Regions from separate parts of the Nonomuraea sp. NPDC001699 genome, predicted to be linked through region 1. Evidence: riboswitches for the same ligand, from Rfam matches in the RefSeq annotation. Region 1 holds a riboswitch; the other holds the start of a gene.
What was found. Region 1 has a riboswitch for thiamine pyrophosphate ahead of ACWCSU_RS11990 (FAD-dependent oxidoreductase). Riboswitches for the same ligand answer to the same signal wherever they lie in the genome.

Region 1 (4,366 bases):
TCCTCCGCGTCGGTGATCGCGCGTACGACCACCACGCGGCTCACGCCGTACGACATGACCTCGTCGAGGTTGGCGAGGTCGATGCCGCCGATCCCGAACCACGGCCGCGGCGATTCCGGGTCCGAGGCCGACCCCAGCGACGCGGCGTGCCGCAGCAGCGCCGGGCCGGGCGCGTGGCGGCCCGGCTTGGTCGGCGTGGGCCAGATCGGGCCGCAGCAGAAGTAGTCGACGCCCTCCTCCACGGCCGCGGCGGACGCCTCGGCGATGGAGTGGGTGGACCGGCCGATGACGATGTCGTCGCCGAGTATCTCTCGCGCGACCGTCACGGGAAGGTCGTCCTGCCCCAGGTGGAGCACGTCGGGCCGGGCGGCGTAGGCGATGTCCGCCCGGTCGTTGACGGCCAGCAGCTTGCCGTGCCGGTCGCAGGCGTCGCGGAAGACTTCCAGGAGCGCGAGTTCTTCGCGTGCCTCCAGGCCCTTCTCCCGCAGCTGGATGATGTCCACGCCGCCGGCCAGCACCGCATCGAGGAACTCTGCCAGGTCGCCGCGGTCGCGGCGGCCGTCGGTGCAGAGATAGAGGCGGGCCTCAGAAACCGAGGGCCTGGGCACGCCGCTTGACCTCCGTGTGACGGCCGGCCTTGATCGCCTCGATGGGCGACCCCGGCAGGGACTCGTCTGGGGTGAAGAGCCAGCGCAGCGACTCCACGTCGTCGTAGCCGGCGTCGAGCAACACGGTCAGTGTGCCGGGCAGGCCCTTCATCACGTCCTTCCCGTCGAGGAACACCGCGGGCACCTGCGGCCCGCCGCCGCCGCGGCGTACGCCGAGCAGCTTGTGGTCCTTGAGGAGTTGCTTGGCCCGCCCGATCGAAAGGTCGAGGCGTGAGGCCACTTCGGGGAGAGTGAGCCACTCGTCGACGAGCTGGTCGGTCTCCCGGTCGATCTGTGCAACAGAAAGCGTCACGAAACCACAACTACCACATGCCGTCCTTGCTCAAACAACACAATCCCGTAGGGGGACCTCTGGATCTACCAGGCGTTCTGTGTCGAGGCGGTGACCGCCTTCGATGATCCTACGGCCCTGCACGTAGTCCCGGGGCCGGTCGACGGCGAGCACCGCGGCGAGGGTGTCGCCCGAGGTCAGCCAGACGGCCGACCACTTGCCCTCGGGCTCGCCCCGGTAGACCAGGCGGTCGCCGGAGGGATGGTGGCCGATGTACTGGACCATGTGGCCGAACTGCTCGGACCAGAAGTAGGGCGCCGGATCGTAGACGGCCTCCTCGCCCAGCAGGGTCGCGGCGGCGACCTCAGGCGAGCCGAGCGCGGTGTCCCAGTGCTCGACGCGGAGCCGGGTGCCGTAGCGGCGCGACCACCAGGCGGCGCAGTCGCCGGCCGCGACCACACCCGGCATGGACGTGCGCAGGTGCTCGTCGGTGACGACGCCGTTGTGCAGGTCGATGTCGGAACCGGCCAGCCATTCGATGGCGGGCCGCACGCCGATGCCGGTGACGACCACGTGGGCCTGGACGAACTCGCCGCCCACCAGCCGTACGCCGCCCTCGTCCACCTCGTCGACCATGGTGTTCAGGCGCAGGTCGATGCCGTCGTACCAGTGCAGGGTGCGGGCGCCGATCTCCGGGCCCACGGCGTTGGCCAGCGGGGTGGGGCCGGCCTCGATCACGGTCACCGTGCAACCGGCCTTGCGGGCGGCGGTGGCGACCTCGGCGCCGATCCAGCCCGCGCCGATGATCGCGACGTGCGCCCCGGCCACCAGCCCGGCGCGCAGCTCGTGGGCGTCGTCGAGGGTGCGCAGGACGTGCTGGGGGCCGTCGCCGGGCACGGTGATCGGCTCGGCGCCGGTGGCGATCACCAGGCCGTCATAGCCGAGCTCGCCCTCGGTCGTCTCCAGGACGCCCTGGCGCAGGGCCTTGGCGGTGACGCCGGGCCAGAAGTCGATCTCCAGCGCGTCGAGGTCGGCCTCCAGGAAGCTGGAGTCGGCGGCGCCCGACAGGACGGCCTTGGACAGAGGCGGGCGGTCGTAGGGCCGATGGCGCTCCTGGCCGATCAGCGTGATCCGTCCGGTGAAGCCGCGCCCGCGCAGCGCCTCGGCGCTCCGCAGCCCGGCCAGGCCCGCTCCCACCACTACGACATGGTTCACGTTCATGACCATAACGGGGGCCGTGCCGGCGCGTCGCACCGAGGCCGTAGGCTGGGAGGGCAAGACGCGCGGGAGTCCGGCCGTCACCGGGCTGAGAGGAAGGCTTGAACGGGCCTTCGACCGCAAGACACCTGATCCGGATCATGCCGGCGAAGGGAGCGCGGATGAATGTGATCGTGGGCGGCGGGGTCGTCGGGTTGTCGATCGCCTGGCGGCTGGCCCGAGCGGGGTCGCCCGTCACGGTGGTCGACCCGGCCCCGGGCCGCGGGGCCTCCTACGCGGCGGCCGGGATGCTCGCCCCCGTCAGCGAGGTCGCCTACACCGAGGAGCCGCTGCTGCGGCTGGGGGCCGCGTCGCTGAACCGGTGGCCGTCCTTCGCGGCCGAGCTGGCCGCCGACGCGGGGCTGGACGACGGGTCTGCCGCAGGCTTCGCCACAGGGCTCGCCGGTGGCACCGGCTCGGGCTTCGGCGCGGGGCTCGCCAGTGGGTCCGGCGCGGGATTCGGCGGCGGGTTCGGGCGGGTGGCCGGGGAGGCGGGGTCGATGGAGGCCGCGCGCCGGGGGCTCGACCTGCGCGCCGACGGCACGCTCGACGTCGCCTTCGGGGCCGACGACCTCGCGGCGCTCGACGACCTGGCGGCGTTCATGGACAAGCTGGGGCTCCGGGTGGAGCGGCTGACCGGGCGCGAGTGCCGCCGCCTGGAGCCCATGCTGGCCCCGTCGGTGCGCGGCGGGCTGCTGGCCCCCGGTGACGCCTGGGTCGACCCGCGCCGCGTCACGGCGGCGCTGCTGGCCGCGCTCGACCGGCTGGGCGTGCCCCTGGTGCGGGCGCGGGTGACCGGGCTGCTGCGCGACGGCGACACCACGACCGGCACTGGGACCGACGCTGGGATCGGTGCTGGGACCGGCGCTGGGATCGGGGCGATGACCGGGGCCGCGGCGGGTGCCGTGATCGGTGTGCGCCTCGAACCCGACCCGGGTCAGCCTGGCGCCGCCGTGCGGGAGATCGCGGCCGATCGCGTGGTGCTGGCCGCCGGGGCGTGGAGCGGAGAACTGGCCGGCGTGCCGGTACGGCCGATCAAGGGACAGATCATGCGGTTGCGCTCGCCGCAGCCGCTGCTCGGGCGGTGCGTACGCGGGATGGTGCACGGCGCCCCCGTCTACCTCGTCCCCAGGGGCGACGGCGAGCTGGTGCTCGGGGCCACGCAGGAGGAGCTGGGGTTCGACACCCGGGTGACCGCCGGCGGGCTCTACGAGCTGCTGCGGGACGCCAGGGAGCTGGTGCCGGGCGTCACCGAGCTGGAGGTCGCCGACGTGGTCGCCGGGCTGCGGCCGGGCACCCCCGACAACCTGCCGATCATCGGGCCGGGCGCGGCTCCCGGGCTGGTGCTGGCGACCGGCCACCACCGGGGCGGGGTCCTGCTGGCCCCCCTCACGGCGGCCCTGGTCACAGCAACCCTCACGACACCTGCCGGGGCGACACCGTCCCCTGCGACCCCCACCACGGTGACGCCGCCATCAGGGGCAGCCCCCAAGGGGCCAACGGCCTCAGGAGCGGCGTCTGCAGGGGCGGCAGCGTCCCGAGGGACAGCGTCTCCAGGGGGGCCCGCGTCCTCAGGGGCGGCGTCTCCAGGGGCGGCAGCGTCCTCAGGGGTGGCGTCACGCGGGGCGGGGTCGTTGCCGGGTGCGGGGATTCTGACGGGTGAGGAGGGCGAGCTGGCCGCGCTGTGCTCGCCCGCGAGATTTCGGGATATTTCATGATTGTGACGATCAACGGCGCCGCGCACGAGGTGGCCGACGGCACCACCGTGGCCCAGGCCGTACGGACGCTGACCACCGCCACCACCGGGGTCGCGGTGGCCGTGAACGACGAGGTGGTGACGCGCAGCTCGTGGGAGACGACGGCGCTCGGCGACCGCGACCGCGTCGAGGTGCTGACGGCGGTGCAGGGTGGATGAGCTGATCATCGCCGGGGAGAAGTTCTCCTCCCGGCTCATCATGGGCACGGGCGGCGCGCCCTCCCTGGAGGTGCTCGACCAGGCGCTGGCCGCCTCGGGCACCCAGCTGACCACGGTGGCCATGCGGCGGCTCGACCCCGGCGCCCGCGGCTCGGTCCTCGACGTGCTGCGCCGCCGCGACATCAAGGTGCTGCCCAACACCGCGGGCTGCTTCACCGCGGGCGAGGCCGTCCTGACGGCCCGGCTGGCCCGCGA
Region 2 (4,366 bases), on a different contig from region 1:
GCGTAAGAGCTTGTCCACCAGGCTCGTCCGCAGGCCGGTGGTGGTGCCCCTGAGCGTCTCCGGCAGCCGGTACGTGCTGACCAGCCGCAGCCGCTCCCCCTCGATCAGCACGAAGCCGCCCGCGTCCGCGCCCGTCAGCTCGGTCAGGCTGGCCGAGATCCGGTCGAGCACGGCCGGCAGCTCCAGCTCGGAGTTGATGTCGCCGACCACGTCGGTGAGCCGGCGCACCAGCCTGGCCCGGCGTTCCATGCGCAGCCCGGCCACCTCGTCGGCCCGGGCGGGATGGTGGACGCAGACGTAGCCGACCACGGAGTTGCCCAGGCGCAGGGCGTTGATGTCCACCCGCAGGTCGAGCGCGCCGCCGTCCTTGTGGACGCGCTTGGTGCGCAACGACACCTGCCCCCCGGTCCGTACGCGCTCCAGCACCGCGTTGTGCTCGGCGGTCAGCTCGTCGGGGACGATCGGCGCCCGGCGCCCCAGCATCTCGGCGGCCGTCCAGCCGAACAGCTGCTCGGCCGCCGCGTTCCAGACCAGCACGCTCTGGTCGCGGTCGAGCGCCACCACGGCGTTGGGGGAACCGGCGAGCACAGCGCGAGCGATCTCCTCGTCACTGCCGACCCATGTGTCCCCCACACCTCCATAGTGCACGTGGCGTGGTGGGTCTGACGGGCGATCCGTCCGATACGCTGCGCTCACGAAGATTCCGGTGGCTGAAACGGGTGAGAGGCATGTCGAGCAGCGACCTCGATGCCCTGCTGAGAGTGACCTCCAACACCTACAAGGGCGAGGGCCCGCCGCACATCGCGTTCGGCACCTACGACGGCGCCGTGGGCAGGCTGGTCCTGGCGGTCACCGGGAAAGGCATCGCGGCCTGCAGTTTCGAGTCCGAGAACGTCGTGTACGAGCGGGTGGCCAAGGAGGTCGGCACGTTCATCGGGCCCGACGCCCGCCGTCTCGACCCGGTGCGCCGGGAGCTCGACGCGTACTTCTCCGGGCGGCTGCGCACGTTCGCCACGCCGGTCGACCTCGCGCTGGCCACGCCGTTCGCCCGTAGCGTGCTGCAGAAGACCATGGCCGTCCCCTACGGCACGACCACGACGTACGAGGAGATCGGCGCGAGCATCGGACGGCCGCGCGCGCTGCGCGCGGTCGGCAACGCGGTCGGCGCCAACCCCGTCTGCGTGATCGTGCCCTCCCATCGGGTGGTCCGTGAGGACGGCGAGCTCGGCGACTACGCCGGAGGCGTGGCCGCCAAGCAGCACCTGCTCAACATCGAGCGCCGCGTCTCAACGGCCCGCTGACCGGCGCAGGCCCCTGGTCAGCCCACCGGTCAGCCCACCGATCAGCAGGGTCACCAGGGCGGCGACGAGCGCGCCGCCGAGCGCGCCGTTCATCCACGTCTCCCTTGTGAAGCCGACCGCGTCGCGGGCGGCCGCCCAGAAGTCGTCCCAGCCGGCGACGGTGGGCGTCGAGGTGGTGAACCAGTAGGCGGCGAAGCCGAGCGCCCACGGCAGCAGCATCAGCCAGCGCGAGGGCGCGTCCTCGGCGGTGTTCCAGCGGGCGGCGCCGCCGAGCACGAAGTAGTCGACGGCCAGCACCGCGAACATCGGCACGAACACCGCGCCGATCACGCCGAGGAACGCGCCGTAGGAGGTGACGTCCACGACCAGGGCGATCGCGGTGGTGAGCACGCCGATCGCGGTGGAGACGACCCGCCGGTCGACCTTCGGCATGAGGTTCTGGAGCGAGACGGTGGTGGAGTAGACGTTGGCGAAGGACTGGTCGGTCTCGCGCAGCACCAGGATGCCGAAGAACAGCGCGCCCAGCGGCGCCACGACGAACGGCTGGAACACGACCATGCCGTCGGCCTGGACCGCCTGGGCGCCCGCGATGGCCACCGCGTACACGCCGAGGGCCAGGCAGGCCACCTGGGCGACGGTGTAGCCGCCGACGACGCCGGTGAAGGCGGCCCGGCTGGAGCGCGAGTGCCTGGCGAAGTCGGCGGCCATCGGCACCCACGACACCGACAGGGCGATCACGTAGTCGACGGCCGGGGCGAAGGCCGTCCACGACCCGCCCGTGTACGTCGGCGCCTCGCCCAGGAACGACACGGTGAACCAGATCAGCGACACGATCACGCCGACGGTCACGTACCGGCGCAGCAGCCTGATCGACCCGAGCGGCCAGACGGCCAGCGCGGTGGTCAGCACGCCCGCCACCACCACCCACACCTGGTACGGGACGTCCCCGAAGATGGCGTTCGCGGCCTTGGCGATCACCCAGAGCTCGAAGGCCCCCCAGCCGAGCATCTGCACGATGTTCAGCACGGACGGGACGTACGACATCTTCGCCCCGAACAGCCCGCGCAGCAGCACCATCGCCGGCCGCCCGGTCTGCGTGCCGGGAATGGCCGACAGGCCCACCATGGCGGTGCCGATGAGGCTGCCGACCACGGCGGCCGTGAGCGCGGCCACGAGGCTGAGCGGCGCGCCGCCCAGCGGGTCGATCAGGATGAGCGCCCCGGAGAAACCGAGGAGGCTGACACCGAGGTTGGCCCAGAGCGCGCCCTGGTCGAGGACGCCGAGGGTCTTGGGGGGCGCGCCGTCAAGGGTCAGCGGAACTTCGTCGACGACATGCGTCATCGCACACTCCCTACGCCGGCATTACCCGGACAGGTTCAGGCGGTCGGCAGCGGCTGTGTTGCTGCCCTCTCAGCCCGGCACCCCGAGCTCCCGCGACTATGCAGTTGGCGCCCTCATCATGCCTCAATGGCGGCGGAACCGCCACAGTGGGGCATTCAGGCCACGAACGGCTGCTGCCCGGTCTCGCTGACCATCGGACGGCGCGCGAACTCCCACGACTGCATGCCGCCGCCCACGTTGACGGCGTCGCGCCCGAGCTGGTTGAGCCACGCCGTGACCTGCATCGACCGGCCGCCCACCCGGCACACCACGTAGACGGTGCGGTCGGCGGGCACCTCCTCGACGCGGCCCTGGATCTGCGACATGGGGATGTGCACGGCCTCGGGGGCGTGGCCGGCCAGCCATTCGTCCTGTTCGCGGACGTCGAGCAGGTAGGCGTCGTCGGGAACGGCGGTGGCCTCGATCTCTGGAACGGTCATGCTTCCATCATCCCGCGCCCGGGACCCTACTTGAGCAGGCGCGACATCCGCCGGTCGGCGAGCGGCCTGCCGCCCGTCTGGCAGGTCGGGCAGTACTGGAGCGAGGAGTCGGCGAACGACACCTCGCGGATCGTGTCGCCGCACACGTCGCACGGCTGGCCCGCCCGGTTGTGCACGCGCAGCCCGGACTTCTTCTCCGCCTTGAGGTCCTTGGCCGCCAGCCCGTGCGCCCGCTCCACGGCGTCGTGCAACGTCGTCACGATGGCCTCGTGCAGGTCGGCGATCTGCGCGTCGGTCAGCGTCGCCGCGATCTTGAACGGCGACATCCTGGCGGCGTGCAGCACCTCGTCGGAGTAGGCGTTGCCGATGCCGGCGATCACCTTCTGGTCGCGCAGCAGGCCCTTGATCTGGGCACGGTTGCCGCCCACGATGCGCTTGAGCGCCTCGACGGTGAAGGCGTCGTCGAGCGGGTCGGGGCCCAGGGCGGCGACGCCCGGGACGTCCTCCGGCTTGTCGGTGACGTAGACGGCCAGCCGCTTCTGCGTGCCGGCCTCGGTCAGCTCGAACCCGGGGGCCAGGCCGTCGTCGTCGGGCGCCAGCCGTACGCGTACGGCCAGCGGCCCCTTGCCCGGCCGCACCGGCCGCGCGCCGGACAGGTCGTCACGCCAGCGCAGCCAGCCGGCGCGGGCCAGGTGGATGATCAGATGCAGGCCGTCGCAGTCGAGGTCGAGGAACTTGCCGTGCCTCGACACGCCCGTGACGGTGAGCCCGCCGAGCGCGGTGACCGGCGGGTCGAACGTCTTGAGCGCCTGGAAGGCGACGACGTCCACGCCCGCGATCGAACGGCCGACCGCCCGCTCGCGCAGGAAGTGGGTGAGCGACTCCACTTCGGGAAGTTCCGGCATGCCACCAGGGTATGGCGCGCGCCGGACCGTCACGCGACTACGGCACGTCCCAGAAGGCGAGTTCGTGGGCCATGCCCTCGGTGAACAGCGCCTCCGCCCGTACGGGGTCGGGGTCGGCCTCGTCGATCATCTGCCCGATCCGTACGGTCAGCGCCGCGAACCCGGGATCGGCGTACGTGTCCACCCAGGCCCGGTAACGCGGCTCGGCCGGCGGGTTCTCCGCAAGGATCTTCCCAAGACTCGAATATCCCCACATGCACGGATAAAGCGCGGCCAGCCCCTCCCCATAAGACCCCGCCGCCTCCAACAGGAACGCCGTGTACGCCACACACGCCGGCCC

Region 2: linked by a shared signal. The riboswitch ahead of ACWCSU_RS19140 (purine-cytosine permease family protein) and the one ahead of ACWCSU_RS11990 (FAD-dependent oxidoreductase) in region 1 are both predicted to bind thiamine pyrophosphate.

Annotation. Positions count from the first base shown of each region.
Region 1 is NZ_JBSFGF010000003.1:392,478-396,843, forward strand. It holds gene thiE (thiamine phosphate synthase) at 1-608, opposite strand, end outside; gene ACWCSU_RS11980 (Rv2175c family DNA-binding protein) at 586-960, opposite strand; gene ACWCSU_RS11985 (NAD(P)/FAD-dependent oxidoreductase) at 991-2,160, opposite strand; TPP riboswitch at 2,213-2,329, shown strand; gene ACWCSU_RS11990 (FAD-dependent oxidoreductase) at 2,319-3,914, shown strand; gene thiS (sulfur carrier protein ThiS) at 3,911-4,111, shown strand; gene ACWCSU_RS12000 (thiazole synthase) at 4,104-4,366, shown strand, end outside.
Region 2 is NZ_JBSFGF010000005.1:522,258-526,623, reverse strand. It holds gene ACWCSU_RS19150 (ATP-binding protein) at 1-633, opposite strand, end outside; gene ACWCSU_RS19145 (methylated-DNA--[protein]-cysteine S-methyltransferase) at 729-1,301, shown strand; gene ACWCSU_RS19140 (purine-cytosine permease family protein) at 1,287-2,642, opposite strand; TPP riboswitch at 2,633-2,746, opposite strand; gene ACWCSU_RS19135 (rhodanese-like domain-containing protein) at 2,798-3,121, opposite strand; gene ACWCSU_RS19130 (Fpg/Nei family DNA glycosylase) at 3,148-4,026, opposite strand; gene ACWCSU_RS19125 (TenA family protein) at 4,064-4,366, opposite strand, start outside.